DNA from 3 places in the Streptococcus sp. ELY_125 genome. Region 2 is predicted to be linked to each of the others. Evidence: predicted binding sites of a transcription regulator. Region 2 holds the regulator's gene; each other region holds the start of a gene.
What was found. The regulator CtsR, encoded in region 2, represses protease genes until heat stress. The targets are predictions, from matches to a motif close to TTGGTCAAAAAAGGTCAAANA.
Positions count from the first base shown of each region.

Region 1: a site for CtsR is predicted at 8,023-8,043, ahead of AC4HAL_RS01715 (ATP-dependent Clp protease proteolytic subunit). Genes of this name have one in related genera too.
Region 3: a site for CtsR is predicted at 5,454-5,474, ahead of AC4HAL_RS01115 (ATP-dependent Clp protease ATP-binding subunit). Genes of this name have one in related genera too.

Region 1 covers NZ_JBZFUM010000002.1:161,430-171,894, forward strand. The annotation lists gene cpsA (LCP family glycopolymer transferase CpsA) at 1-23, opposite strand, end outside; gene AC4HAL_RS01675 (hypothetical protein) at 216-689, opposite strand; gene AC4HAL_RS01680 (ABC transporter ATP-binding protein) at 979-1,689, opposite strand; gene AC4HAL_RS01685 (ABC transporter ATP-binding protein) at 1,689-2,453, opposite strand; gene AC4HAL_RS01690 (branched-chain amino acid ABC transporter permease) at 2,453-3,406, opposite strand; gene AC4HAL_RS01695 (branched-chain amino acid ABC transporter permease) at 3,410-4,294, opposite strand; gene AC4HAL_RS01700 (ABC transporter substrate-binding protein) at 4,350-5,537, opposite strand; gene AC4HAL_RS01705 (DUF2129 domain-containing protein) at 5,989-6,297, opposite strand; gene AC4HAL_RS01710 (YlbF/YmcA family competence regulator) at 6,302-6,745, opposite strand; gene AC4HAL_RS01715 (ATP-dependent Clp protease proteolytic subunit) at 7,205-7,795, opposite strand; gene upp (uracil phosphoribosyltransferase) at 8,126-8,755, opposite strand; gene AC4HAL_RS01725 (MalY/PatB family protein) at 9,054-10,229, opposite strand; gene AC4HAL_RS01730 (cystathionine gamma-synthase) at 10,248-10,465, opposite strand, start outside.
Region 2 covers NZ_JBZFUM010000003.1:24,257-34,721, forward strand. The annotation lists gene AC4HAL_RS01900 (alpha/beta fold hydrolase) at 1-728, opposite strand, end outside; gene AC4HAL_RS01905 (MFS transporter) at 818-2,074, opposite strand; gene comGA (competence type IV pilus ATPase ComGA) at 2,605-3,546, shown strand; gene comGB (competence type IV pilus assembly protein ComGB) at 3,428-4,513, shown strand; gene comGC (competence type IV pilus major pilin ComGC) at 4,510-4,836, shown strand; gene comGD (competence type IV pilus minor pilin ComGD) at 4,790-5,224, shown strand; gene comGE (competence type IV pilus minor pilin ComGE) at 5,196-5,489, shown strand; gene comGF (competence type IV pilus minor pilin ComGF) at 5,473-5,910, shown strand; gene comGG (competence type IV pilus minor pilin ComGG) at 5,888-6,322, shown strand; gene AC4HAL_RS01945 (class I SAM-dependent methyltransferase) at 6,550-7,512, shown strand; gene AC4HAL_RS01950 (acetate kinase) at 7,575-8,771, shown strand; gene AC4HAL_RS01955 (CtsR family transcriptional regulator) at 8,988-9,455, shown strand; gene AC4HAL_RS01960 (ATP-dependent Clp protease ATP-binding subunit) at 9,448-10,465, shown strand, end outside.
Region 3 covers NZ_JBZFUM010000002.1:29,908-40,372, forward strand. The annotation lists gene AC4HAL_RS01080 (ferrous iron transport protein A) at 1-179, opposite strand, end outside; gene AC4HAL_RS01085 (hypothetical protein) at 203-463, opposite strand; gene AC4HAL_RS01090 (amino acid ABC transporter ATP-binding protein) at 925-1,659, opposite strand; gene AC4HAL_RS01095 (amino acid ABC transporter permease) at 1,659-2,348, opposite strand; gene AC4HAL_RS01100 (IS30 family transposase) at 2,874-3,824, shown strand; gene AC4HAL_RS01105 (DUF1797 family protein) at 3,925-4,155, opposite strand; gene argF (ornithine carbamoyltransferase) at 4,308-5,282, opposite strand; gene AC4HAL_RS01115 (ATP-dependent Clp protease ATP-binding subunit) at 5,507-7,786, shown strand; gene AC4HAL_RS01120 (NUDIX hydrolase) at 7,875-8,324, shown strand; gene AC4HAL_RS01125 (DUF1827 family protein) at 8,393-8,695, shown strand; gene ileS (isoleucine--tRNA ligase) at 8,797-10,465, opposite strand, start outside.

The DNA.
Region 1 (10,465 bases), on a different contig from region 2:
TTTGAACGGCTGCGTCTGGCCATAGTGTCATCTCCAACTATAATGTATTTCTTGACCTATTATACCTGAATTTCCTGCCAAGTCCAAGGAAATTTAACTTCTTTTTAACACCTCTGTCATATTCTTCGAGATACCTCTCTTAGGAAATCTCTTGATATAATAGGGTTTTATAGCCAAAAATTACAAAAAAATGTCAAAAATAATTCTAATTTAAATTATTGAGCTACACTCGATGACAGACCACCACCCTGACTGATAGTGTCTAACTGAGTCTGCAGCTCGGTCTTTTCAGACTGGCTCTGCACTTTATCGATAGCTGCTTGAGCTTCTTGGATACTATCAGCGGTTCGGCTAGCATCCGCGGCATCAATCGCCATCTGGGCTAGAATCACATTCAGACGATCCTGATAGTCTGATTTTTTAGTCTTATCATCTAGCCGGTCAATCTCTTTTTGAACATCGTCAGCGGCCTCTCGGCTTGGGTTCGCCTCTAGATCATCCAAATCAGCTTCCAATGAGTTTGAAGATTTAGAAGACGAGGATGATGAAGTCACATGAGTTGGGGCCACTTCAACATCGCCAGGTTTGACAGTATAAACACGTTTAGCCAGTAAATAAAGACCAAAAATCATTACCATTAAGACTAAACTCATTAGAAGATAGAGGGTTTCACTTTTTTTAAATGTCATGGTTGTTTTTTTCCTTTAAGTATACTCGAATTTCATTATAGCCTATTTTCCCAATTATTCAAGCTATTTTACAATATAAAGAAACTAAAAGAGAGTCCTCTTCTATTGCGATGCAACTCTTTTCTACCAGACGAAAAACTACATGCAAAAAGAGCCAAATCAACCTAGGCAACATAGCAAGGTCAACACTGTATGATTTATATTTTCAAAATGCATGAAAACATAAGATAATCCCCAACTTAACAGTTGAGGATTATCTTATGTTTTGCAGAAACCAGCTCTCGGCAACTTAGCCCCCAAGATAGGCCTTGCGCACTTCATCAGAAGCCAGCAGCTCTTGACCTGTTCCTGACAGCACAATCTTACCTGTCTCCAGCACATAACCCCGATCAGCAATAGAGAGAGCTTTGTTGGCGTTCTGTTCAATCAATAGAACCGTTGTTCCTTGCTTTTGAATATCTTGGATAATATCAAAGATCTCTTGGATGAAGATTGGGGCCAATCCCATCGACGGCTCATCGAGTAACAAGAGTTTGGGCTGACTCATAAGTGCACGTCCCATAGCCAACATCTGCTGTTCACCACCTGAGAGGGTAGCTGCATCTTGATTTTTTCGCTCTTCTAAACGCGGAAACCGATCAAAGATTTTCTTTAGATTGGATTGGTTCGCATCCTTGTTATTCTTGAGAAAAGCCCCCATTTCTAGGTTTTCTAAAACGGTCAGACCCGGAAAAACATGACGGCCTTCGGGAACCTGAGCCAATCCATCCGCTACAATCTTACGCGCAGCTACTTTTTGGATCTCGTTGTCCAGATAAGAAACGGTTCCTTGGCTGGGACGGACAAGGCCCGAAATTGTCCTGAGGATAGATGTCTTACCTGCACCATTGGCACCGATAAGGGTCACAACTTCCCCCTCATTGACTTCAAAGCTAACATCCTTTACTGCTTCAATGGCACCGTAACTGACTGAGAGGTTTTCAATTTTCAACATAGACACTAGGCTTCACCTCCAAGATAGGCTTCAATAACACGCTTGTTAGACTTGATTTCATCTGGTGTACCATGCGCAATGAGACGGCCGTATTCCAATACATAGATACGTTCAGTAACATCCATCACTAAATTCATATCATGTTCGATGAGGATGATAGTGATTCCAAATTCTTCCTTAATTTTACGAATCAGAGCTGTTAATTCCGCTGTTTCTTGCGGGTTCATGCCGGCAGCAGGCTCGTCTAAGAAGAGAATTTTAGGTTCTGTAGCTAGAGCACGAACGATTTCCAAACGGCGCTGCTGTCCATAAGGAAGATTTTTAGCTAAAGTATCGGCATTATCAGCCAAATCAAAGATCGCCAGCAGGTCTAACGCTTTCTGCTTAATGTCCTTCTCACTTTGATAGTATTTTGGTAGACGCAAGACAGAGGCCAAGATATGAGCGCTGTGACGATTAGCAAAGCCGATCAAAACATTTTCTAAAACAGTCATATCCTTAAAAAGACGGATATTTTGGAAGGTCCGTGACAGACCCAGCGAAGCAATTTTATGCGGGGTCTTACCATTGATGAGGGTGCCACCAAGCGTTACCGTACCTTCGCTGGGAACATAAACCCCCGTCAAAAGGTTAAAGAGAGTGGTCTTACCTGCACCGTTAGGACCAATGAGGCCGACTAACTCCCCTTCATTGAGCTCGAGGGAAACATCACCAACCGCAGTCAGGCCGCCGAAATTTTTTGTTAAATTTTTTACATCAAGAAGTGCCATCAGTTGTTGCCCTCCTTATCCTTTTTAAAGAAACGTGACAGCGTGAATTCCTTAGTTCCTAAGAGACCGCTCGGACGGAAAATCATTACCAAAATAAGAGCAATAGAGTAGATGATCATCCGCAGCTCTGATACATTTTGTAGGAACATATTCAGGATACCTAAAACAACTCCTGCGATGATTGTTCCTGTGATAGAACCCAAACCACCCAGAACGGCAACAATGAGGTAATCGATTGATTTCATCAATTGGAAATCTTTGGGGACGATGGTACCGATATAGCTGACATAGAGGGATCCAGCAATAGCTGAGATGACCGCACCGATTGCAAAGATTAGCACTTTTCTATTAGTAACATTAACACCCATAGCCTCTGCTGCGATTTCATCCTCGCGCAGGGTGATAATCTGACGTCCCATTGATGAGCGCAGAAGGTTTAAGACAAGAATGGTAATGACAGCTACAAAGAGAAAGATGACTTGCCAAGTCGTATAAGGCAAAATACCTGTCAGACCGGCAGCACCGTTTGTCAAAGTTCCGCCGTTGATGATTAAAATACGGATAATTTCCGCCATACCTAAGGTCGCAATGGCCAGATAGTCCCCTTTTAAGCGTAGGGTAGGCAAACCAAAAACAATAGCGACTACAGCTGCAATAACAGCGCCTACTAGGATAGACCAATAAAAGGCCGCATAAGTAGGATAGTAGGTCGTAATAATTGCTGAGGAGTAAGCACCGATAGCCATGAAACCAGCTTGTCCTAAAGTTAATTGGCCTGAAAATCCTAAGACTAGATTAGTTCCTAGTCCCATCAAGATACTGATGCCAATTCCCATTAAGATTTGAATGTAATAGAGATTCAAAATACCGCTGCTGGCTAAAATTTGCAGAATAGCGTAGACAAGAGCAATCAGCGCAAGCCAGGTAAGATTTAATTTTAAATTCTGTTTCATGTCTTACACCTTCTCTTTCACATTTTTACCAAGGATACCAGCTGGGCGAACCAGAAGGATGATAATCAGTACAATATAGACGATGGCATCGCGGTAAGTCGACAGGTTGACTGCATTGGCCAAGGTTTCCAAAATCCCGATAACAAAACCACCCAAGGCAGCACCCGGAATAATCCCAATACCACCCAATACAGCGGCGACAAAAGCTTTAATTCCGGGGATCATCCCCATCAGAGGATCAATGGAATTGTAGTAGAGACCAATCAGAACACCTGCTGCACCAGCCCAAGCTGAACCAAGCGCAAAGGTAAAACTGATGGTTGAATTAACATTGATTCCCATCAGCTGGGCAGCATCACTGTCTACCGATACAGCTCTCATAGCTTTCCCCATTTTGGTTTTCTTAACAATTATTTGGAGAGCCACCATCAAGGCAATAGCCACAACCAAGATTAAGAGCTGGATATTGGTGACTGTCACTGGTCCTAAATCATAGTTATGTTTTTGAATAGCTTCTGGGAACGAACGCGGATTGGAGCCAACAAAGTAAACCATGGTGTACTCTAAGAGAAAGGACACCCCTATAGCTGTAATCAAGGCTGAAATTCGCGTGGAATTACGCAGAGGACGGTAGGCTAAGAATTCAATCAACATTCCTAACAGAGCCGTTATTACCATGGTAAAAACCAAGGCCAGCCAGAAGTTCATGTGAAGACCATTGATAGCATAGTAGCCGATAAAAGCCCCCATCATGAAGATATCTCCATGAGCAAAGTTAATCAATTTAATAATCCCATAAACCATGGTATAACCCAGGGCCAGTAAGGCATAGATACTTCCCAGAATAATACCATTAACTAGTTGTTGTGGGAGTTGTTCAAGTAACATAAAATACCAAACTTTCTAGTTTTATCCATCTAATACAAACGTTGTAGTGGCTCCGTTATTTTTTAACCGTTACAGCTTCAGCGGAGCTTTCTGTACCATTATCCAATTTCACCATAACGGCTGACTTAATTGGGTTGTGGTACTTATCAATTGTCATCTTACCGGTGACTCCTTCAAAATTTTTCAAGGCTGCCAGATTAGAAGCCAATTCGATAGAGTCATCTGCCCCCTTTGCTGCTGCTGCAATCATATAGACAGAATCATAGGCAAGGGCCGAAAACATATTGGGTTCTGAACCGTAGGTTTCTTTAAAGTTGCTAATAAAATCATTAGCTTTTCCGGACAAGGCAATCTTGGTAGAGTAACCTGATACGTAGTAGACATTCGTCGTATTCTTCTTACCTGCCAAGCTCACAAAGGTCTTATCACTGAAACCATCAGGACCAAGAATAGGTGCACTGATGCCCATATCACGCGCCTGTTTTGTAATCAAGCCTGTTTCAGTGTAGTAGCCAGGCATAACGATAGCATCATAGTCCAGATCTCTGATACTTGTCAGGGCTGACTGGAAGTCCGTATCTTTCGCCGCAAAAGTCTTAGTGGCAACAATATCACCCTTGTAAGTTTCTTTGAACTCATCTGCTATCCCTTTGGCATAGTCGCTGGAATTATCATAAAAAAGCACAACCTTTTTCGCCTGCAGGTTTTCCGATGCATACTGAGCTAGTACTTGCCCTTGGAAACTATCCCTAAAAGTGGTACGGAAAACAAACTGCTTTGTTTCTGTTTTTCCATTGAGATTATCAATGGTTAAATCATCCTGTGTCCCACTTGGGGAGAGAAGGGGAACTCCTGTTTTTTGAGCATTCAGCGAAGCTGCCGAAACCGCTCCAGATGTGGCAGGGCCAATAATGGCATTAACTTGACTTTGAACAGCTAGGTTCGTTGCCGATGTAGAAGCTTCAGCATTGTCAGACTTATTGTCCTTGGTCACTAATTCTAGCTTTTTGCCATCTACACCACCGGCTTTGTTAATTTCTTTAACAGCCAGCTTGATACCTTGATTTTCGGCCGATCCGTAAGCAGATACAGGACCTGTCAGCTCCATATCTACACCGATTTTAATGGTGTCGCCAATTTTTGTCCCAGCGGCATTGCTGGTAACATCAGGAGACTTACCGCAGGCTACTAATGTTACAGCAGCCAGCAGAAGCATACCAGTTGCGATAATCTTTTTATACATCAGATTATTTCTCCTTAATAAAGATACTTGACCCACCCAAATAGACCCAATGCAGCACACCGTTGTATAATGACTAAGGTAGCTAACTTTTCTTACGGTTGTATTCAGGTGGATTTAGATTGAAAAGCATAAAGGACGGTCATAATATTTGATCCCCTCCTAGCTTTAAAAGCCTACTGTATAGAATACAGAATTATCTGATAATTGTCAAGGAAATTCGCTCGTTAATCAGGATAAAAAGCGTCAAGAAAGGGGTTTCAGCATTATCACTAATTCGTAATAACATAAGACTTTTCTGAGACTGAGATAAAGGCACAAATATACCTATAATTGGTAAAAAGAAAAAGCTGGGTAAAATTGTACTGGCCTCAAGCGCTAGATCTTTGATCCAACACTAGAGATTAGCACAAAAACTACTTCCAGCAATTTTTAACAGACTGACAGAGTGAAACTAGAGTGTAGGAAGCGAACCAATATCCAGATCATCAGTTTCATCACCCACTTCTTCCTGATTGCGATACAAACTTCCGACAAAATCGCGATCAATATTATCTAAAGATGACAGGCGTACCTCCTTAACAAATCTTAACTTTTCTAAGGCCGCTATTGTCCCCTCAAGCTTTTGCGCATCACTGTAGAGATGCACATAGCGAAAACGCCTAGAGTGGTAAAGCATATCACCATAACGATTTAGCTTTCTGGCATCGCGATTGTAATAGAGATAGACGATAATCCCCTTACGTTCTTGCTTATTAAACATTTTCCTATCCCTTCTCTCGAATATTTTCTCCTCTACCATGTCCATGCTGGCGCTTATGCGGTGCAAAGGGCAAACCTGTATCCACAAATATATCTGGCGAGACAGCTTGAGAAATTTGAGTCGTTAAATCGGCCAGAAGTTTTTGCAAGGCTACTTCAGCCAGTCTCAAATCTTGGACGCAAGGCGTCATATCTATCTGACGCTTCTGGCCCAAAACCTGACGCCTTAACTGGGCTACTTCCGGTCTAAAATTAACATAATTTTTCTGCTCCTCATAGCTCTCTTGCAAGTTTTGGAATTGGAGAATTTTTTCTTGCAAATCGCTGTCAGCAGCCAAAACTGCTTTGGCCGTACGATAGGTCTGCACTTGGGGGGTCTCTAAAATCGCTTTAACCAGCATGTCAATTTGGTGATCAATGGCTAACAAATCCTGATTGATTTTTAACATATCCCTATTATAACAAAAAGGAGAATGGAAAGAGCTCAAAAATTTTTAATTGGGTTCTCACCGCTCCCTGATTCCTGGTTAATGACTTAAATCAATCTCTCCTTAAACGGTCTGCTCACTCTCGTGTTTTTAAAACTTCCACCTTTAACAGTCCCTTATATCTTTTAGCAAAAGGAAAGTCAGCTGCGCTAAAGGTTTATGAAAAAGTATGAAAGTAGGACAAAAATCAGTAAATCGCGGTAAAATCACGATTTTGATTTTCCTCACCCTCCTATTTTTAGGCTCAGCCCTCTGCCACTTTCCTGTTTTTAGGTGGCAGGCTTTGGCAGCCTATCCCCAGACTGCCAAACTCTACTGGAGCATTTCAATCCCACCTCTGCGCTATTTGATAAATCTAGGGCAATTCAAAAGAGGCGGGACTTTTTGCCTCAGCCTCTTTCAACTATTATTCGCTAAATCTTATTTCAAGGCATTGTTTTCCATAATTTCATCGATAAAGCCATATTCGAGTGTCTCCTGAGCTGTCATCCAGTTATCACGCTCAGCATCCACGTGGACCTTCTCAAGCGATTGACCTGAATTATCTGCCAGAATTTGTTCCAGAGTTTGGCGCGTTTGCAAGAGGTGCTCAGCTGCAATAGCCATATCGGACTGTTGCGTACCACCGCCAGTGCCGCCCATCGGCTGGTGAATCATGTATTCTGCATGCGGCAACATAAAGCGCTTGCCTTTGGCCCCGCTGGAAGCAATAATGGTTCCCATCGATGCGGCCATTCCCATAACGATTGTTTGGACATCTGATTTGATAAAATTCATAGTGTCTACAATAGCCAAGCCAGCTGATACAGAGCCACCAGGTGAATTCACATAGAGGTAAATATCTTTGGTACTATCTTGAGCGTCCAAGAACAGCAATTGGGCAATAACTGAATTCGCCATATTATCTTCAACCGGACCTGTCAGCATGACGATGCGGTCTTTCAAGAGGCGTGAATAAATATCGTAGGAACGCTCTCCACGACTAGTTTGTTCAATAACTACTGGAATCATAGTATTCTCCTTTGATCAAAATGTTAAGGACTCGACGGATAAAACTTGCTTAGCAAATATCAGTAATATCTGGCTGAAAAACCGTAAATCAACCAAAATACAGACTTCCTAAATCAGTTATCTCCCAGAGGAGCCGTGGCTGTAAGACCCGAGATCTTAGAGCTAGCTGCTCTTTTCTGAGGACGAATCCATGTTTCATTACTAAAACGTGACCTTATTATATCTATTTGGTCAAAAAAGGTCAAATAAAAAACTCACTTTTCACAATTTCATAAAAAAACAGTCCAGCAAACAGACTGTTAGACAAGATTGCCAAGTAAATCTGCGGACCTATTTGGTACCAAAGAGACGATCGCCAGCATCACCAAGCCCAGGTACAATGTAGCCGTTATCATTTAACTTTTCATCAAGGGCTGCCGTATAAATATCGATGTCGGGATGAGCTTCTTGAAGTGCTTTGACTCCTTCCGGTGCTGCGACTAGGCAGACAAATTTGATATTAGCTGCACCGCGTTTTTTAAGAGAGTCCACAGCCAAAATAGCTGAGCCTCCAGTTGCCAGCATAGGATCTACTAAGAAAATCTGCCGCTGATCAATATCCTCAGGCAGTTTGACCAAGTACTCTACAGGCTGCAAAGTCTCTTCATCGCGATACATACCAATATGACCGACCTTGGCAGCTGGTACTAGACTTACAAGACCGTCAACCATACCAATACCTGCTCGAAGAATAGGAACAATGGCCAATTTTTTACCAGCTAACTGCTTTTGCACTGTCTTGGTCATTGGTGTTTGAATCTCTACATCTTCTAGCGGAAGGTCACGCGAAACCTCATATCCCATAAGCATAGCAATTTCATTGACCAATTCACGAAAGTTTTTCGTGGACGTATCTTCACGACGCAGAATTGAGAGTTTGTGTTGGATCAGTGGGTGTGAAATAACTTGAAATTTTCCCATAATACATTAGCTTACGAGAAGCTTACCTTCTTTCTAAGGGTGTTTTCTTTATTATACCAAATAGGCCGAGATTTTAACGGGCATAACTGTTATTTCATTAGAAAAGATAGCGCTGACTAATGACCTTTAAATCTATACCTATTTGAAATATTTAACATAAATAGTAACTGTCTGAAAAAAATCAAATTTCCTGATTATTTTTTTCTATTAAGAATGGAACTAGGTTCATATTCTAAAAAGTAAGCATAATAAAAGCACTTCCTTTCATACAATCGAAAGGGAGTGCTAGTCCTTTTTATCAGCTAAGTCGCTGTTTATTTGCAAAAGCTTTAGCTAATCGTTCACAGGCTTCCTGCAGGACTGATGTAGGAGTAGCAAGGTTGAGGCGGGCATGACCTACACCTTCCTTACCAAAGGTCGATCCGACATTGAGGATGAGCTTGGCTTCTTCTTTGATTTTTTTGTGAAGCTCCTCGTCTGATAGATTATAGGCTGAGAAATCCAGCCATACAAGGTAGGTGCCTTCTGGTTTCATGACCTTAATCTTAGTATGCTGCTCTAGATAGTTTGCTAGAAAATCGCTGTGCTTTTCCAGAAGCGCTTTTAATTCGGTCAGCCAAGGTTTACCGTAACGAAAGGCAGCCTCTGTTGTTATCAAGCCGATAGTCGGGACTTCATGCTGATTATTAGCTAGTTGACGCTTCTTAAATTGAACTCGTAATTCCGGATTTTCAATGATCGCAAAGCTATTTTTAGTTCCGGCAACATTGAAGGTTTTTGTGGCACTGGAGAGAACCAGACTGAATTGACCAAAGTCACCGACAGTATTGATACTGTGATGTTTATGATTAAACAGGGCTAAATCCTGATGAATCTCATCTGAAATCAGAATAACTCCATGTTTCTGGCAGAGCTCTGCTACTTTTTGTAATTCCTTAGCTGTCCAGACCCGTCCTCCAGGATTATGAGGACTGCAAAAAACATAAAGTTTGACTTGATTTTCTACGATATCTTTTTCTAACTGACTAAAATCAAGTTCAAAATGACCATTTCTTTCCACCAAAGAATTTTCAATCAATCGGCGGTCGTTAAGTTTGACAGAGCGAGCAAAGGGAGGATAAACCGGTGTATTGATAAGAACTGCATCTTGTTCTCGAGTAAAAGCCTGAATGGCTACTGATATAGCAGGGACGACTCCCTCAATAAGAACAATGGCTTCCTTATCCACCTGATAGCCATGCTCTGCTTTTTCCCAATTTTGAATGGCCTCAACTACACCATCCCAAATATAGGGATAGCCGTAAACTCCAAAATCAGTATAGCGCTGAATAGCAGTTTGCATTTCTGGAAAGGCTAAGAAATCCATATCTGCCACCCAAAGAGGAAGCAAATCTTTATCTTCCTCCACTTCCTTCCATTTGACAGAGTGGTTACCAAGTCGGTTGGGTAGGGTTGTAAAATCGTAATGTGTCATGCAATCCTTCTTTCATACTTAGCCTTCTAAGGCTTGTTTTAAATCAGCTACTAGGTCATCTGCATCTTCAATACCTATCGAGAGGCGCAGCAAATCGTCAGTCAGGCCGTAAGAAGCCCGGACATCTGCTGGGATATCAGCGTGAGTCTGAGTCGCCGGATAGGTAATCAGACTTTCTACTCCACCCAAGCTTTCAGCAAAGGTAAAAACCTGCAATTGATTGATAAGGGATGGGA
Region 2 (10,465 bases):
GGCATCTGGTAGGTGCTCCCAAGCTGATATAGGTCAAAGTATTCCAGAGATCGTATCAAGTCTCTGGTCGTGGAAGAAAATAGGCCTGTCACAAAACTCAAAAGGTCTTTTAAGCCTAAGCCTTTAATAATAGGTGACTTGAAAAGCAGCTTAAGCAAGGCAAAAAAACTATTGTCACTTGCTTTCCTTGAATAGGAGCTGTATTTCCCGCTGAGTTGCCTGACCCTCAGTATCTGTTTTTCGTCCAGAGGCAGGCTAGGATAAGCTCCGATTTTCTCTAGTCTTTTTCTATCCCTAAGATTACCAGATTTTTCAATCTTTTGCCTCAATTTAGCATGAATTAGCCTTTCTCCTTCTACAAAATTGATAGACTGGGCACAACCGATATAACATAAGATATCCTGAGGATGATCTAGGACAAAAAGGCTACCTAAGATGCTACCAAAGGAATGTCCGATAAGGCCAATCTTATCCTTCTGGTAGACTCGCTTCAGATAGGCGATTAACCCCTTTAGATCTGCTTTGAGCAAATCTAAGCTAATCTTGGTCTTACTATCCTTGTGGTGGGACCTTCCTGCCCCCCTCTGGTCGTAGTAGACAATCGTATAATTTCGCTCCTCATGATAGGCAAAGGGACTTTTTTGGGAGTCCCAGGCTCCCAAGGATAAAAATAAAGACCGGATTCTCTGGTTCAGATCTGTAATGGAGAAGGTAATGATTACTGCCATTGATTTGGACATATTCTTCAATGAATGTGTGCGATTGTTTCATCTGCCAAGTCCTTTCTAATTGCTACTATAATTTCTTTTTTTAAGAGTTAGTGAGATAGGCGGCCAGTTTTCATCCCTAAGGCATAAGCCACAAGACCTAAGGAAAGCAAGAGGAAGAGCCAGGAGATCTGATCAGCACTGAGAACTAGGACAAGTCCTGACATTAAGAGTTGGAAAAAGGCGATCCCTGCCATAAAATAGGTGCTCATCCCGCTAGTTATCAAGGCTAATTTATCCTCTGGCAGGCTGTTGAAAATTATGGCATTAAACTTGGGATTGACTGCCCCAGATACTATCCCTTCAGCAAAGAGGGTACAGAGCATAAGATAAGCATTATGAAGTAAGAAGCCTACGTACAACGGAACTAAAAGCATGGTAGCTAGACGGGTAATAGTCATCAAATTGACCTCTTTAAAGACTGACATTACAAGGATATTGCCTAGAATACTACCCAGTGCTAGAGCAATAGTAACAGCTGCTAGGGTAGTTGCTGAATTAAAAATCACAAAGTTTTTATCATCGTTCATCATCAAAACCAAGAGCAAGGATAGGGTACCTGCTATACCGTTGATGGCAGGTATGATAATCATATTCACCTTAACCTCAGGGATTTTAAACATCTCCTCGATGACCAACTTAATGGAGGCCTTGAAATCTTTGATAAAGTTGACCTGTTCTTGGGATTGATGAGTCGTTTGGATAGGATTAGCTGCAAGAAGTTTATTGAGTTTTGGACGGACCATGAGCATGATGACCGCTGTCAAAGCAAAGGTGCCTGCATTAACAAGGGCCAATTGACTATGATGCATGAAGGAAATCAACACCGCACCAGCCCCATTAAAAACCATTTGGCAAGTGGTCTTTAAGGCCTGACTAAAGCCCATCGCTGCTTCGCGGTCCTCATTTGATACTACGCGCAGGCTGACTGGCGCATAGAGGCCATTTTCATATTGTCCAGCTAAGTCAGAAAAGAGGTTGACCACAATGGCCACCATCACAATCCAAAGGGCTGGACTGAAGGCCATGCTGAAGCCTACGATCAGATAGAGTAGCGCACGGAAGACCTGAGTAGCAATGATGGTTTTGACCTTATTAGGCGTGCGGTCAGCTACATAGCCCAAGACTAGCTGTGAAAAAATAGGAATAATCTCTGACAGACCTATGAGGGAGAGGGCAAAATTGGCATCTGGCAAGAGGAGAACGTAGTTCATCAGGGCTAGGTAATACAGGATATCTCCAAAGTTGGATAGGAGATCACTAGCAAGCATAGTAAGGTATAGTTTGTTAGAGAGAATCGTTTTCATAGCTGCTCCTTTAAGAATGACTAAATTTAAAATTAAGCAATTACTTTATTTAAAGTTTAACAAACACCGAAAATTAAATCAAGGTAAAATATAAAATTTAGCAATTGTTATATTTTTTGTATAACAAATCGGAACAGCAGTAAGTCCATAACCCTATAGACCAGAAATCCTAGTATATTATAGGCATTTAGTTTTAGAACAGCAGTCTGATTGGTCACTTATCCTTATGAGGACTTGGAAATTGCCCCTTAGCATTCCTATTTAATAGACTATCACGTTAAGAACTGGAGAAAGTCACAAAATAGTGCCGCTGGTCTCCGTCGTAGTCAATGAGAGTGAGACTCAATTGGTAAAACGTCATGAAATGGCGATTCCGATTTTAAGGAGGCAGATTTTGGCAGTCTAACTCCAGACTGCCCAAGGCCACTGGAGCATGTCAATCCCACTCCCTGTGCAATTGTCTAGTCCAATCAGTGTTTCTTTCACTTTCTTTTTGTTTTACGAATAGATAGGTAAGAGGAGGTTGGGCTATGGTTCAAATTTTAGGGCGGCAGCTGATTAAGCAGGCTGTTGAATGGGAAGCTCAAGATATTTATATTATTCCCAGAGGAGACACTTATAAGGTTTACATGAGGGTTGGTGATGAAAGACGCTTTATTGATACTTACCCAACAGAAACAATGTCTGGTTTAGTGAGTCATTTTAAATTTGTTGCTGGTATGAATGTTGGCGAAAAGCGACGCAGTCAACTGGGATCTTGCGATTACGAATTTATAGATGGAGAAAGGGCAGCTCTACGTTTATCGACAGTTGGTGATTATCAGGGACATGAAAGTATGGTGGTTCGTCTACTTTTTGATCAACGTCGTCAGCTACATTTTTGGTTCGATGGCCTAAAAGAGTTGTTACCGCGAATTATCGGTCGAGGGCTCTATCTTTTTTCGGGGCCTGTCGGTTCAGGTAAGACAACGCTGATGTATGAATTAGTTGCTCAGAAATATGCTGACAAGCAGATTATTACCATTGAAGATCCGGTGGAAATTAAACAGGAGGACATGCTTCAGTTGCAGCTTAACCCGAGTATTGATATGACTTATGATAATTTAATTAAGCTATCTTTACGCCATCGTCCGGATGTACTCATCATCGGTGAAATCCGCGACAGCCAGACAGCGCAGGCTGTTATTCGAGCCAGCCTGACAGGTATTACGGTTTTTTCGACTGTTCATGCAAAGAGTATTCCCGGTGTTTATGCCAGACTTTTGGAACTTGGGGTAGCTCCCCAAGAGCTAGATAACAGCTTGGCAGGCATTGCCTATCAGCGCTTGATTAGAGGAGGAGGGGTGATTGATTTTGCCACAGAAAATTTCCAAACATACTCGGCTGAAAGCTGGAATAGTAAAATTGACCAGCTTCTTGCAGCAGGACATATCACTGAAGAACAGGCAGCAGCCGAAAAAATTAAAGATTAACCGTCAGCGTAAAGTCATTCAGCTTTTTAACAATTTATTGGAGTCTGGATTTACTCTGACAGAAATTGTTGACTTTCTGGAACGCAGTCAACTTTTGTCCAGCGCTTATACTCAGCAGATGCGATCTAGTATGCTGTCTGGGGAAAATTTAGCTGTGATGATGGCAGGTTTAGGGTTCTCAGATGATGTGGTTACCCAACTTTCCTTGGCTGAGATCCATGGCAATACCCAAGGTAGTCTGATTAAAATCGAAAACTATTTAGCCAATCTAATGACCGTTAGAAAAAAGTTGATTGAGGTTGCGACTTATCCTGTTATTTTGCTGCTCTTCTTGGTATTGATTATGTTGGGACTGCGTAATTATCTTCTACCTCAATTAGAAGGAGGAAACCTAGCAACAAGCATTATTAACAACTTGCCCGTGTTTTTTCTAGGCAGTGTTTTGGCAGTGAGCCTTCTAATTTTGGTGATATTATGGCTGAAAAAGCGTTCAATTAAGATTGTCTGGTATTCAAAGTTGGTAAGATTTCCCTTTTTAGGGCGGTTTTTGCAACTGTATTTAACGGCTTATTATGCCAGAGAATGGGGCAATCTTATCGGTCAAGGGGTGGAAATGAGCCAGATTGTTCAGTTAATGCAAGATCAAAAATCCCAGCTTTTTCAGGAGATTGGACGCGATATGGAGGTAGCCTTACTGGCGGGTCAAGAATTTCATAATAAAGTCTTAGACTACCCTTTCTTTTTGCCTGAACTCAGTCTGATTATTGAATACGGTCAAGTCAAATCTAAATTAGGTAGTGAGCTAGAAGTTTATGCCCAAGAAACCTGGGAGACCTTTTTTGGCAGAGTAAACCGAGCAACTCAAATGATTCAACCCCTTGTCTTTATTCTGGTTGCTCTAGTTATTGTGATGATTTATGCAGCTATGTTGCTACCTATGTATCAAAACATGGAGGTTCAATTATGATGAAAACATTATGGAAACGTTTAGTTTCCCAAAAAGTTAAGGCCTTTACTCTTATTGAAATGTTAGTGGTTCTTCTTATTATTAGTGTTTTGCTTTTGCTGTTTGTCCCGAACTTAGCCAAACAAAAAGATAATGTCAAAGATACCGGTGGAGCAGCTATTGTCAAAGTAGTAGAAAGTCAGGCGGAGCTGTATGAACTTAATCATGCAGATAATGCGACCGTCTCGAAACTTGTATCTGAAGGGGATATTACACAGAAACAGGCGGACTCTTATAATGACTATTACAAGAAACATAAGGAAAATCGCAACGTACCGAATTAAAGCTTTTACACTATTAGAAAGTTTACTTGTTTTATTTATCACAAGCTTTTTGCTACTAAGCTTTACAGGAGGCGTGCAGCACATCTTTACGGATGTTCAAGAAAAATTGTTTTTTCTATCCTTTGAGCATCTCTATCAAGACACTCAGAAACTCAGCAATGCCCAGCAAAGGGAGATGACATTGAGTATTTCTGATGGAAAGGTAACCAATGGAGTATCCAGTTTAGCAATTCCTGCTAGTGTTCATCCTAACCAGAACTACAGCTTGGAGTTTTCTCCTGCTGGGGGCAACTCTTCTCTGGAAAAGCTGAGCTTCTCTAGCAGTGAAGAGACGGTGACTTATCAACTTTATATAGGGAGTGGTCGTTATAAAAAAACAGAGTATTAATGCTTACATACTTTTAGAAAGTCTTATCGCCTTGGCAGTTCTCGTTACCATCGTGACTCTAGTGTTAGGGGAGATTAATCGTAATCGTGAGGAACTTGCTGCTAGCCTTCATCGTCAGGAAGTGCTTAATGTTGCCCAAATGGCCGTTCAAACAGACGAGGACAGCATGACTTTGAATGGTGTTAGGGTCAGTGTGCAGCAAGATTCGCATGCTATAAGAGTCTATGAGGGTGATGAGGAGGTTTTATATGTGGCTAAAAACTAAATCAAAAGCGTTTACCCTGCTGGAATGTTTGGTAGCTCTTTTGGTTATTGCCGGCAGTGTTATGGTATATCAGGGATTAACGCAGGTTTTGACCAGCAATGTTGCTTATATCAGTAAAAACGACGAAGAAGATTGGCTGCTGTTTTGTCAACAGCTGCGTTCGGAATTATCTGCGACTAAGTTAGATGATGTTTCCGGCAATAAGCTTTATGTGAGCAAGGGCCAGCAATCTTTAGCTTTTGGTAAGTCCCGCTCTGATGATTTTCGCAAGACAAATGCCGATGGTCGCGGTTTTCAGCCGATGCTCTATGGTTTAAAAAGCAGTCATATCAGTCGGTCTGGACAAACGGTGACAATCAGGGTTTTATTTGAATCAGGCTTAGAAAGGACCTTTGTTTATGCATTTAAGGAAACAGGTTGAAGCAGGGGTTCTCATCTATGCTTTACTAATGGCTGCCATTTTTGTCCTATTGCTACAGTTTTATCTGGAACGTTTGGTCGCTAATCAAAGGCAAAATCAAGCCTTAGAAAGTAATGCTCAGGCTTATTTGATGGCTCAAATGATCGCTAAAGAAGCCTCCGACTCATCAGGCCAGTACTCTTTTAATCAAGGAAAAGCGATTTACCAGCAAGGTGATCAGTTTCTTAGAGTAACGGTTGAGCTGTCTGATGGCGGTCGCTACACTTATGATTTCCCTCGGAAAAGTTCTGATGATTCAAATACCAGTAATGAGGATAAGAGTAAACCTTCGAGTTTGGAAGAAAAGGGAAAGTCAAGCGATAGCAGTCATTCAAGCAGCAGTACAGATGGAAAACAATCTGTAGCGAGGTAGAGCAATTAGGTTCTATCTTGTTTGGCACTGTAAATTTAGCGATTAGAATTTCAAGAAGCTCAGGCTCTCTTTTCGTGGTTTGGATAACAATTAAAGGGCGGACCAGATAAAAATTTGTATGAAGTGCTGAGTCTATTCTTGTGCATTAGAGCTGGAGACCAGCTGTTTATCTTCGGCCACGTGTTTCTAGGTTTTCCATTTTGTCTTAATTTTGTTATGATAGAACTATGAATTTTGAGAAAATAGAGGCAGCCTACGAGCTGATTTTAGAAAATGTACAACTGTTGGAAAACCAGTTGAAAACTAATATTTATGACGCTTTGATTGAGCATAATGCTATCTATTTAAGTGGTGATAGCGACAGTCAAGACCAAACTATACTGGCTAATATCGCTAGACTGCGTCAGTTAGATTTATCAGCTGAGGAATGGCGTCGAGCCTATCAGTTTATCTTTATCAAGGCAGCTCAGACTGAACCGCTGCAGGCTAATCATCAGTTTACACCTGATACGATCGGCTTTGTCCTGCTCTTTTTATTGGAAAATTTAGTATCTGCTGATAAGCTTGACCTATTAGAAATCGGCAGTGGAACAGGTAATCTTGCCCATACTCTTATCAATAATAGCAGTAAACAGCTGGATTATATGGGTTTGGAAGTTGATGATTTGTTGATTGACTTATCAGCTAGTATTGCGGATGTTATTGGTTCAGATATTGGTTTTGTTCAAGAGGATGCGGTACGTCCGCAACTCCTAAAGGAGAGCGACATCATTATCAGTGATTTACCAGTTGGTTACTATCCAGATGATGCCATTGCTAGCCGATATCAGGTGGCAGTTAAACATGAACATACCTATGCTCATCACCTTTTGATGGAACAGTCTTTGAAGTATTTAAAGAAGACTGGGTTTGCTATTTTTTTAGCCCCGGTTAATCTTTTGACAAGTCCCCAGAGTGATCCGCTTAAGGAGTGGCTAAAGGGCTATGCGAATCTTGTTTCAGTTATCACCTTGCCAGATCAACTTTTTGGTAGTCCTAATAATGCTAAATCTATCTTTGTCTTACAGAAGCAGGCTGCGCAAGTCCCTGAGACTTTTGTCTATCCTCTGACTGATATACAAGATCGTGAAAATTTGCTGGAATTCATGGAAAACTTCAAAAAATGGTCAGCTGATTATATTCTTCCGTAAAAAAATCTGTTATAATGAGGTTGCTGTTTTAGAAAGCGATTACATTTTATGGGAGGTAACTTATGTCAAAAACAATCGCAATTAACGCTGGGAGTTCGAGCCTTAAATGGCAGCTTTATCAGATGCCTGATGAAAAAGTTCTAGCTAAAGGACTAATTGAGCGCATCGGTTTAGAAGATTCTATTTCAACTGTTAAATACGATGGCAAATCGGAGTCACAAACGCTTGATATTCCAAATCACACGGTTGCCGTCCGTATCTTGCTAGAAGATCTAACCAAACATGGTATCATTGCTGATTTTGCTGAAATTACCGGAGTTGGGCATCGTGTTGTTGCTGGTGGTGAGTACTTTAAAGAATCTGCTCTAGTGGATGAAAAGGTTATTGAGCAGGTAGAGGAATTAGCACTTTTAGCACCGCTTCATAATCCTGGAGCAGCGGCTGGTATTCGTGCTTTTAAGGAAATCCTGCCAGATATTACTAGTGTTGTTGTTTTTGATACTTCCTTCCATACAACTATGCCTAAATATGCCTACCTCTATCCTATTCCGCAGAAATATTATCGCGATTACAAGGTACGCAAATATGGCGCCCATGGTACCAGTCACAAGTATGTTGCTCAGGAGGCGGCTAAGCTTTTGGGGCGTCCCTTGAAAGAACTTAAATTGATAACAGCCCATATTGGTAATGGTGTATCCATAACGGCGAATTACCATGGCGAGTCAGTTGATACTTCGATGGGCTTCACTCCTTTGGCTGGTCCTATGATGGGAACGCGCTCAGGTGATATTGATCCGGCTATCATCCCCTATCTGATTGCTCAAGATCCAGACTTAAAGGATGCTGCTGATGTAGTCAGTATGCTAAATAAGCAGTCGGGTTTGGCTGGGGTATCAGAAAACTCTAGTGATATGCGTGACATTGAAGCTGGTATTCAGGCTCAGGATAAAAATACTGTCTTAGCCTACAATATCTTTATTGATCGATTGAAAAAATTTATCGGACAATATTTTGCCGTTCTCAATGGAGCCGATGCATTAGTCTTTACGGCTGGTATGGGTGAAAATGCCATCGGTATGCGCCAAGATATTATTGCTGGTTTGAGTTGGTTCGGTATGGAGCTTGATCCTGAGAAAAATGTTTTTGGCTATGTTGGTGATATCTCATCTCCAAAATCAAAAGTCAAAGTTCTAGTTATTCCGACTGATGAAGAGCTCATGATTGCACGTGATGTTGAGCGTTTAAAAAATATTGATTGATAGTGCGTCTGCATTGTAAAAATGAGTCTTACTCCCAACCACTGCGTCGATCCGGTAAATCTAGGATAATACTAATGAGTCTGGCCTTTTGTCCCAGACTCGTTTTTTGTTTTCCCAATCACTTGAGATTTCTTATCATTGCATGCTTTTAACTTTCCAAAATTGTCTTTTTGAGGTATAATAGTCAAAGTTAGTCAAAGATAGGAAGGGTAGTCTATGCCTATAAAAAATACTTCAGATAGTATTGAAGAGTACATCAAAAAGATCCTAGCTCAGTCGGGAATTGCGGAGCTTAAGCGCTCGCACTTAGCAGATTCATTTGATGTTGTACCCAGCCAAATCAATTACGTAATCAAGACCCGCTTCACGGAAAGCAGGGGCTATGTTGTTGAGAGCAAACGTGGTGGGGGCGGTTACATCCGTATCGCTAAGGTAGCTTTCTCTGATAAGCACCATCTCCTCGGGGCATTGGCTAATTCTATTGGTGAGAGTATTAGTGGACAGGTTTTTGATGATCTCATTCAGCAGCTCTATGACCAAGATATAATCAGTGAACGTGAAGGCAACATCATTCTAGCTTCATCTTCAGATGCTGTTTTAGGTGACAATGCACCGCACATTCGTGCTCGTATGCTCAAAAAGATTATTCAACGATTAGATAGAAAAGGAAATCCTTATGACTGATTATTCCCTGAAAATGCGAGAGATATTTGGGCGTGCCCAGGATCAAGCGGCTCGTTTTCAGAGTCAATATTTGGAAACATGGCATATTTTGTTGGCTATGGCCGATATTGATGAAACAGTCGCCCGTCTGACTTTGGCAGATTTTGCTGATAAGATTGATTTAGATGAATATGAGGACGCTGCTACTCTGATCATGCGTCGTAAGCCCCTGCGAACTGTTAATACCCAGCATATTCTAACTGCTTCACTGGGCTTGAGGCGTGTTTTAGACTATGCCGGTCAGATTGCTCAAGCCGTGAAAGCTGATGAAATTGGCAGCGAGCACGTTTTGATGTCTCTCTTGCTGACGCGTGATAATATGGCCCTGCGTATTTTAGAACAGGCTGGTTTTTTGACACAGGATGAAGGCGATGCCCAGCTCCGCTTAATTGATTTACGTAAGGTCCTGGAACGCTATGCCGGTCTTACCAAAGATGATATCAAGGCTATTTTTGAGCTGACCAAACCTAAGAAAAGTGGCAGCGGCAATTTTAATAATATGATGGCTCCCCAAGCTAGTCCCGGAGAGCTGGCAGATTTCACTCGTGACTTAACCGCCTTATCTGAAAGCGGCCAGCTGGAAAAGGTTATTGGTCGAGACGAAGAAGTGACCCGTATGCTTCAGATTCTCAGCCGTAAAACTAAAAACAATCCGGTTTTAGTCGGTGATGCTGGTGTCGGAAAGACGGCTCTGGCTTACGGACTGGCTCAGCGCATTGTGGAAGGAGAGGTTCCTTATGAGCTGGCTGATTTCCGTGTCTTGGAACTGGATATGATGTCAGTAGTAGCTGGGACCCGTTTTCGCGGTGATTTCGAGGAGCGCATGAACCAAATTATTGCTGAAGTAGAAGCTGATGGCCATATCATTCTCTTTGTTGATGAGGTTCACACCATTATGGGTTCTGGCAGTGGTATTGACAGTACCTTAGATGCTGCTAATATCTTGAAACCGGCCTTAGCGCGTGGTAGTC
Region 3 (10,465 bases), on a different contig from region 2:
TCAAAGGCTAGACGGTTAGCTTTTAAAAGTACAATAGCGCTGCTTTTAGTCCTAGAGATCAGTTCCAACTGAGTACCAACCTTGAGTCCCAAATTAGATAGGTGACGTAAACTATCCTTAGGCAAGTCAATACTGATGATTTGGTAAGGAATATTAAGTTTAGCTTCTTGCAAAATCACAGTTTTGTTCTCCTTTTATTAAGCTATGGCAGAAGCTTATTATCTAAGCGCTCCGCAGATAACAAAGACCAAGTACTAGGGTTAATAGGCTCCCCTCTTGCTAACACCATTTGGTTAGTTAAATCAACTAACCAAATATCGTGTCGCAAAACCGCTCTACTTATCCAGTAGCTGATCAGAAGTTGGAAATTAAGCTCGCAAAGCAAGGCATCAATGAAAGACCCAAAGGAAAGCAAGGTAACCAGAATCTCTAATTGCTCAGTAATCATTTCTTCCTTTCCCATTATCGCAGCTTTCTAATTTTTAGACAACGGCTTCACAGAGTCTTTGGAGTGCTTTAATAACCAATATAAATACTAGTTTTATTTGTCCTTATTATAGCACAGAAAAGCTGTAAATTCGCCTGTTTTCAATAGATTAGAATGGTTATAATAGGGTGCTCTTAACAGTTCTTATTCCAGATTTAAACTGTAAAATACTTTTCAACTATAAATTGAGCATAATACGTTTTTTCCATTGATAATGAATCCTCAGAAAAAGAAGTCACAATCAAAATATGATAAGAAAACTTGCCTAGCATCGACCAGCTGTGTAACTAATACAATTAAAAAAAGCCAAGATAAAAATTCTCAGCCTCTTTATACAAACGCGTTATAAGAACTTGCCTTTTTTCTGTTTATCCCAGCGGTAAAATAGAAAGACGAGGGAAATTGATTCCTTCTCTATTCTCCTACTTACTAAACTCTCATAAGACTTTACCTAAGAAGTCCTTGGTCCGCTCTTCCTTTGTTTGATCAAAAACCTGCTGCGGACTCCCTTCTTCTACGATGACACCGCCATCCATAAAGATAACACGATCTGCGACTTCTTTGGCAAATCCCATTTCGTGGGTGACGATAACCATGGTCATACCGGACTTAGCCAAGTCTTGGATAACAGCGAGCACTTCCCCAACCATTTCGGGATCGAGAGCTGATGTGGGTTCATCAAAGAGGAGAACATCTGGATCCATGGCTAAACCGCGTGCAATTGCAATCCGCTGCTGCTGACCTCCTGATAACGATGTTGGATTGGCTTTGGCCTTATCTTTCAGTCCAACCTTGTCCAGTAATTCATAGGCTTTTTCTTCTGCCTGAGGTCGAGACTGTCCTTTGATTTTCGTTGGTGCTAAAGTAATATTTTCCAGTACATTCATATTAGGAAAGAGGTTAAATTGTTGGAACACCATTCCCATTTTCTCACGCATCTTGAAAACGTCGTTCCTTTTATCTGTAATATCAACACCTTCAAAGCTGATCGTTCCTTTAGTCGGCACTTCCAGCAGGTTCATGGCACGCAGGAAAGTAGATTTCCCTGATCCCGACGGACCGATGATGGCAACAACTTCTCCTTTTTTAATTTCTAAATCTATTCCTTTGAGAACTTCGTTATTGCCAAAATATTTATGCAGATTTTTAATACTAATCAATGTATCTGTCATTATTTTTGTCCTTTCCCAAGACGGTTTTCAAGTGACTTTTGTCCAGCTGTCAAAATAGTTGTCAGCACCAAATAGTAGAAAGCAGCGAACAAGAGGGGTTCCAGTGGAATATAGGTTGTCGCTAAGACCGTTTGGGCGCCGTTCCACAATTCCATGATACCAATAGTCTGCAAGAGTGAACTGTCTTTAATAATGGTGATAAATTCATTTCCCAAGGCAGGCAGGATATTTTTAAAAGCCTGAGGCAACACCACGTAACGCATTGCCTTGGCTGGCTTAATTCCCAGCGAATAAGCCGCTTCGGTCTGACCTTTAGGAACTGCTTCAATCCCAGCACGAACGATTTCTGAAATATAGGCACCGCTATTTAAAGACAGAATAATAATACCTGGAATCAAGCGGGAAAAGTCTAACTCAACCGTACCAAAACCAATTGACGGTGCATTTTTAAAGTCCATCCAAAGAAAGGCAATCATGATTTGAACAACCATAGGTGTTCCACGAAAGACCCAGACATAAAAGCTAACCAGCCAGTTCAGTAACTTGATGTGCGAGCGTTTGGCAAGGGCCACCAGAACACCCAAGATGGTTCCAAATAAAACGACACAGATAGAAATCATGATGGTGACAATCACGCCATAGTTAAAGTAACCCCAATATTTGGGTAAAAACGAAAAATCAAAATTCACAGATTTACTCCTATTATACGGCTTTGAGCCATTCTTAAAGGCCAGCTAGATATGTTTTAAATTTTAGCTGCTTATCAATAATTTTATAACCAATTCTATCATAAAATGAATAATAATACAATATCTGTTTATAAAATTAGTTCTCCCTATTAAAAAGGAATTAAAGATTATTCGGACTATCGAAAGCCTATATTGGCTAGTAGAGTGAGAGATTCACAGCAAAACTAGGATTAGGGATCAGTAAAGTTGACTCCATTTTACTCCCTTAATAGTCCAGCAGACTTAATAAAATAGGGAACTAAAAACCGAAACGCGGAGCTTCCAACTGATCACTGCACAGAGCTATTATAAGAGATTATAGGTGCCGAAAAATTTTATCCTGGACACACAGGCCCCTGCTTTTGGATTTGAACAGCAGGCAAGGCTAGTTTAAAGACCCAATTTGTAAAATTAAGCTAGACAGAAAAAAGCCATTTATGTTAGGCTCAGATAAACACCACATTTGTCTGAGAGGAACTACCATAAATGACCTACACCCATCTTACCACAAACGAACTCGTAATGATAGAGGCTTACTACCAAGAAAACAAGAAAGTTGGTGATATTGCAAAATCTCTAGGGAGATCTAAGCAAACCATTTACAAGGTCATCCACTTTCTAAAAGAAGGTTACTCAGCCTATGAATACTATGACCAGTACAAAACGAATAAAAAGCGCTGTGGCCGTCGACAAACACAATTATCAAAGCCTGAGAAAAAGCTCATTGATGATCATCTGAAACGGGATTGGAGCTTAGATGTCATCAAGGGCGTTTACGCTGATGTTATTGCTTGTTCGATGCGGACTCTCTATCGTTTAGCTGACCGAGGGATCTTTGACAAACAAGAGCTCCCTTGGAAGGGAAAACGCAAACCCAATGGGAAAAAAGAAACACGAGGGAAGCAAGCTTTTCGTAGAGACATCCGTGAAAGGTCGACAGTTTATCCAGACTTTGACACTGAGTTTGGTCATCTTGAGGGTGATACCATCGTTGGTAAGAATCACAAGAGTGCGGTGATTACATTAGTTGAGAAACAATCCAAAGCTATTATCACGCTTCAAACCGCAGGAAGAAAGGCTAGTGATATTGAATGCTCAATCAATCGCTGGCTCTCCCGATTTCCCAAACATCTGTTCAAGTCCATCACATTTGACTGTGGAAAAGAATTTTCTAACTGGAAATCCATTTCAAATCAACATGATATTGATATCTTCTTTGCGAATCCTGGTTGTCCTGGGCAACGAGGCCTTAATGAGCATTCTAACGGTCTGTTAAGAAGACACGGACTACCTAAGCAGATGGATTTTAAAGGTGTTTCACAAAACACCTTATCAGCTATAGCTGATAAGAGAAATAGAATTCCTAGAAAATCTTTAAATTATCAAACCCCTTATCATGTTTTTCTGAGTCAGGTGAAACTGTCCAACTTAATTTGACAATTTAAGAGATAAGAAAAAGACCTCCGAGGTGTTAGATTTTAAATCCAACTCCTGAAGATCAATTCAATTATCTTTTTAATTTCTATTTTGTTTTTAATTAGTAGAGCAGATCATAGATTTCCATAGCAATCAAGTCAATGCTGTCAAAGGTGTAGGTTTCACGCGCCTTAATATCACGCAATGTGAAAACAGGGCCATTTTCGGGGTCGTTAGCAAAAGAAACTTCTGCAACAACGAGGCCGTCACGTTCAAAATTCCTCTTTAAGTTGCCTCCATCTGTCGTCATCAAATTCAGACGATCAATAATTCTCACCAAATGTGATTCCATGTAGATTCTCCTTAACTAAGATACAAATCCGCAAAATATCGTATGAATTTCAGGAACTCTTGCATCATAATGTTTTTAACTATCCCTATTTTACCATAAAGTAAAAGATTGAGATAGATGAAAAGCCGGAAATCACTGTGATTTTTACATTATTAATTCTCTTGGTAGGATTGGTAAAGAATTGCTTTGATAGCATGCATACGATTTTCCGCCTCTTGGAAGATAACCGAGCTGTACTTTTGGAAGACTTCATCGGTAATCTCTAATTCACTATAGCCGTACTGCTCGTAAATGCTATAACCAATATCGGTATTGGTATCGTGGAAAGCTGGCAAGCAGTGCATAACAATCAGATCAGGATTATCAGCCAAATCAAGCAGCTCTTTGTTGACCTGATAAGGCAGGAGCAAGTCAATTCTGTCCTTAAAATCGACTTCTTCTCCCATAGACACCCAGACATCCGTATAAATCATATCGACCCCTTTTACGTCTGTCACATCATCCGTCACTTTTAATACAGCACCTGTATTGTGCAGGTGTGCTAAATCAATGATAGCCTTACTAGGCTGTAAGTCTTTGGGGGCAATAATGGTACAGTTGACACCGAGAATGGCTGATGTTACCAGAAGGGAATTAGCCATATTATTGCGGCCATCTCCTAGGTAGGCGATACTCAAACCATCAAGGCTGCCAAAGTGCTCCGTCAGAGTCAAAAAGTCCGCTATCATCTGGGTAGGATGCCAGGTGTCTGTCAAACCGTTCCAAACTGGAACGTTGGCATAGACGGCTAAGGTCTCAATATCTTCCTGCCTGAATCCGCGATATTCGATGCCATCGAACATAGAACCGAGAACTCTGGCTGTATCAATAATTGATTCTTTTTTACCCAGCTGGATTTCACCAGCACCTAGATAGGTAATGTTCATTCCCAAATCTTGTCCTGCCACTGTAAAGGCTGAACGTGTTCTAGTAGAAGTCTTTTCAAAAATGAGAGCAATATTTTGTCCTTCTAGATAGTTATGAGGAACCTTATCCTTTTTGAGCTGCTTAAACTTAGCAGACTGGGTAATTAAATCTAGCAGTTCCTGTTTTGTGAAGTCTATTTCTTTTAAAAATGATTTTGCCATGGTTACCCCTTTTGTATTTTTATACAATAATTCTATAATATTTTGCGTTTTTGTCAAGAATAAACTGTATTTTATTCATTTTTATAAAATTAGCACTCTCACTCTTCCTCTGCTAAAATTATAATCTTTTTACTTGATTTCTAAGTCATGAGTGTTATAATAACATCATAGAATTTGACCTTTATTGACTATAAGGCCAAATCAGTCAGATTGGAGGTAATCCTATGTTATGTCAAAATTGTCAACTTAACGATGCTAGCATACATCTATACACAAATGTCAACGGGCAGCAAAAGCAGATTGATCTCTGCCAGAACTGCTACCAGATTATGAAAGCCGATCCAGAAAATATTCTCAATAGTAACCCCACTAACCAATCCATGGATTCTTTCTTTGATGATTTCTTTGGTGATTTAAACAATTTTCGCGCCTTTAACCAAGAACTGCCTAACGCTCCTCAAACAGAAGCTGGTAGATCAGGCGGCAATGGAAATGGCAACAACAGTGGAGGCGGCAACAACCGCAGACGCCGTCCGCAGCCCCAAGCACCTCAGCAACCTCAAGGAATCTTGGAGGAATTTGGTATCAACGTCACAGACATTGCCCGTCGCGGTGATATTGATCCTGTTATTGGGCGCGACCAAGAGATCGTGCGAGTAATTGAAATCCTCAACCGTCGGACAAAAAACAATCCGGTTTTGATCGGGGAACCCGGTGTAGGTAAGACTGCTGTCGTCGAGGGCTTAGCTCAAAAAATTGTCGATGGCAATGTTCCTCAGAAACTACAAAACAAACAGGTTATCCGTTTGGATGTTGTCAGTCTAGTACAAGGAACAGGTATCCGAGGGCAATTTGAAGAACGCATGCAAAAGTTGATGGAAGAAATCCGTCAGCGCCAAGATGTGATTCTCTTTATTGATGAAATCCATGAAATTGTTGGGGCTGGAGGAACAACCGATGGCAGTATGGATGCAGGCAATATCCTGAAACCGGCTCTTGCCCGCGGTGATCTGCAACTAGTCGGAGCTACCACGCTCAATGAATATCGAATCATTGAGAAAGATGCTGCACTTGAACGACGGATGCAGCCAGTTAAGGTTGACGAACCGTCTGTTGAAGAGACCATTACGATTTTACGCGGTATTCAGCCTAAATATCAGGATTATCATCATGTTAAGTACACAGATGACGCTATTGAAGCGGCTGCCGTTCTTTCTAACCGCTACATCCAAGATCGCTTCTTGCCTGATAAGGCTATTGACCTTTTGGATGAGGCCGGCTCCAAGATGAATTTAACACTCAACTTTGTCGATCCTAAGGATATCGACAAGCGTTTAGTTGAGGCGGAAAATCTCAAGGCACAGGCTACACGTGAAGAAGACTTTGAAAAAGCAGCCTATTTCCGCGATCAAATTGCTAAATATAAAGAAATGCAGGCTCAGCAATTATCGGATCAAGATATTCCGGTTATCACTGAAAAGCATATCGAAGCAATTGTGGAAGAAAAGACCAATATTCCTGTCGGTGATTTGAAAGAAAAAGAGCAATCTCAGTTGGTCAACCTAGCAGATGATTTGAAATCTCATGTTATCGGTCAAGATGCTGCTGTTGATAAGATTACCAAAGCCATTCGCCGTAACCGTGTCGGTCTGGGAGCTCCGAATCGTCCTATTGGTAGTTTCCTTTTTGTCGGCCCAACCGGCGTTGGTAAGACTGAGCTGTCCAAACAGTTGGCGATTGAACTCTTTGGTTCTGCCGACAGTATGATCCGTTTCGACATGTCTGAATATATGGAAAAACATGCCGTAGCTAAGCTAGTTGGAGCTCCTCCAGGATACGTTGGCTACGAAGAAGCTGGTCAATTAACTGAACAAGTTCGCCGCAATCCTTATTCGCTTATCCTTTTAGACGAAGTCGAAAAAGCTCACCCAGATGTCATGCATATGTTCTTGCAGGTGCTGGATGATGGTCGTCTGACAGACGGTCAAGGCCGTACAGTCAGCTTCAAAGATACTATTATCATCATGACTTCAAATGCTGGTACTGGTAAAGTGGAAGCTTCAGTCGGGTTTGGAGCGGCTCGTGAGGGTCGTACTAATTCCGTTCTGGGAGAGTTGGGTAACTTCTTTAGTCCAGAATTTATGAACCGTTTCGATGGTATCGTTGAATTCCAAGCCCTCAGTAAGGAAAACTTACTGACGATTGTTGATTTGATGCTGGAAGATGTTAATAATCGTCTAGCTACCAATGGACTCCATCTTGATGTCACAGCTAAGGTTAAAGAAAAATTAGTTGATCTTGGCTATGATCCTAAGATGGGGGCGAGACCTTTGCGTCGTACCATTCAGGAGCATATTGAAGATGCGATTACCGATTTTTATCTCGATAATCCAAATGAAAAGCATTTCAAGGCTGTCATGACTTCTAATGGTAAAATCACTATCAAGGGGGCTAAGAAGGATGAAGATTCCCCCCTTAAGGAAGAAGCTTCCCTTGCAGAATAAATCATTGTAAAACTTAAACGGTCTGAAATGTTTTCAGGCCGTTTTCTTGGTATAATCAGTATAAACTAATTAGAGACGAGGCAATAGAATGACTAACCCTACTTATGGAGAAAAAATTACTGGTAAAGACTACGTTAGCCGTTACGGTGTCTATGCTGTCATACCTAATCCAAACCAGACAAAAATTATCTTGGTGCAAGCTCCTAACGGCGCTTGGTTTTTACCGGGGGGTGAAATTGAAGAGGGTGAAGACCATCTTCAGGCTCTCAGCCGTGAATTGATTGAAGAGCTAGGCTTTACAGCTCGGTTCGGAACTTATTACGGCCAGGCTGATGAATACTTCTATTCCAGTCATCGAGACACTTATTTTTATAATCCGGCCTACATCTATGAAGTTACAGACTTTGTAGATACAGGCAAACCCTTAGAAGATTTTAATAATCTAGCTTGGTTTTCAATTGATGAAGCAGTCAGTAAGCTTAAGCGAGGAAGCCATAAATGGGGGGTTGAGCAGTGGAAAAGGGTTTATAAAAAATAATCAAGCACCGCCATTTTAATAAAATCGTGCTATAATGGTAATATGCAAATCCCTTAAGGAGGATAGTCATGAGACTTATCAATACTACAAGTAGCCATCCTGATCTTGTTCGCAACCAGCTGCGCAATACTGACGCTAAGTTAGTTGAGGTGTATTCGGCCGGCAACAGTGATGTTATTTTTTCTAAAGCACCTGGTCATTATGAGCTCTTGATTTCAAATCGTCATCGTGCTATTAAAGATGAAGAAATTGAGAAGATCCGTGAGTTCTTCTTCAAGCGCAAAATTAATCCGGATATCGTTATTCCCGATCAAATCAAATCGAGTCATACAGAAAAGTTGATTGAAATCTCAATTCCCACTACTATATAAGCATATGCCCTCAGCTCTTATGAGAACTGAGGGTTTTTCTACTAAATAAAAAATCTTGAGATGATAGATCTCAAGATTTTAATGTTTATAAACCAAAATAGTTATTTTGCTTTCACTTCAAAACCTTGGGCGACAGCTTCTGGGAAATTGTTTTCGACAATTTCTGCACAGTGGTCACAAATGGTTACGCCATAAGAGCGCTCCTTAGTGGTTTTATCTGTACGGCGACAACGATCACACACATCACCTGCAGCGTGTTCAACACTGAAGGCCACACCATCAAAGCTGACAGCATCAGCTGGTGCTGCTTGGTCAGTCACTGTTAATTGTGAAACAATTAGAAGCTGAGCGATATCGCTTTGAAGGTCCTCAAGAAGACTCTTTGTTTCTCCGTCAGCATAGATTGTCAAGTGAGCTTCCAGAGACTTACCAATGATTTTCTCATTACGAGCTTCTTCCAAGGCCTTTTGCGCCTGGGTACGGAAGATCATGAAGGCTTCCCACGTATCAAGAATGCGTTCCTGATCAGCAAAGGTTTGCGCTTCCGGCATATCAGTCAATTGAACAAACTCCTCTACTTCTTGGTCCAGATAGGACCAAATTTCTTCAGACGTATGAGGAAGAATAGGCGTCAATAGCTTGGTGATTTTTACTAAAATATCATAGAAGACAGTTTGCATCTGGCGGCGAACCTTGCTATCGGCCGCCTCAATGTAAACCACATCTTTAGCAAAATCAAGATAGAAGGCGGATAAATCAACTGTCAAGAAATTATTAACTGCCTTATAAACAGCCATAAAATCGTATTGATTGTAAGCCTCTCGTATAGTTGCAACCAAATTGTTGAACTTGATAGTCATATATTGATCAACCGGGCGAAGTTCCTCATAAGCAAGCGTATCCTCTTTTTTAAAGTCAGATGTATTCGCCACCAAGAAGCGAAGTGTATTGCGAATCTTACGATAGCTTTCGGAGGCCTGCTTCAAAATATCCATAGAAATACGAACATCATTGCTGGTATCTACAGTTGTTACCCAGAGGCGTAGGATTTCAGCGCCGAATTGCTTTTCAACATCACTCGGAAGGATAGTGTTACCAAGTGATTTAGACATCTTTTCACCTTTACCATCAAGTACGAACCCTTGTGATAAGATAGCTTTGTAAGGCGCATGGCCGTTAACCGCAACTGAGGTAATCAAGGATGAATTGAACCAACCACGATACTGGTCAGATCCTTCCAAATAAAGATCAGCTGGATAACCGAGACCTTCACGCTGGTTCATGACGCCATTCCAAGAGGATCCAGAGTCGAACCAGACATCCATGATATCCGTTTCTTTGGTAAATTCACCATTTGGTGAACCTGGGTGGGTATAGCTTTCTGGCAAAAGAGCTTTAGCAGACCACTCCCACCAGATGACTGAACCATATTCAGCAAAGAGGTCAGCCACATGATCTGTCACATCCTTAGTCATGATAGCTGTACCATCTTCTGCATAGAAGATTGGGAGGGGAACACCCCAAGCGCGCTGACGCGAAATAACCCAATCACCACGGTCGCGGATCATATTGTAGAGGCGCGTTTTCCCCCATGATGGATTAAATTCCGTTTTTTCAATCTCATCAAGAATTTCTTGACGGAATTTAGAAACAGAAGCAAACCATTGGGGAACAGCCCGCCAGATGATCGGCTTCTTAGTCCGCCAGTCAAATGGATAGGAGTGAGTGATCTCTTCTTGTGCAAGAAGAAGATCACCTAACTTTTCAAGG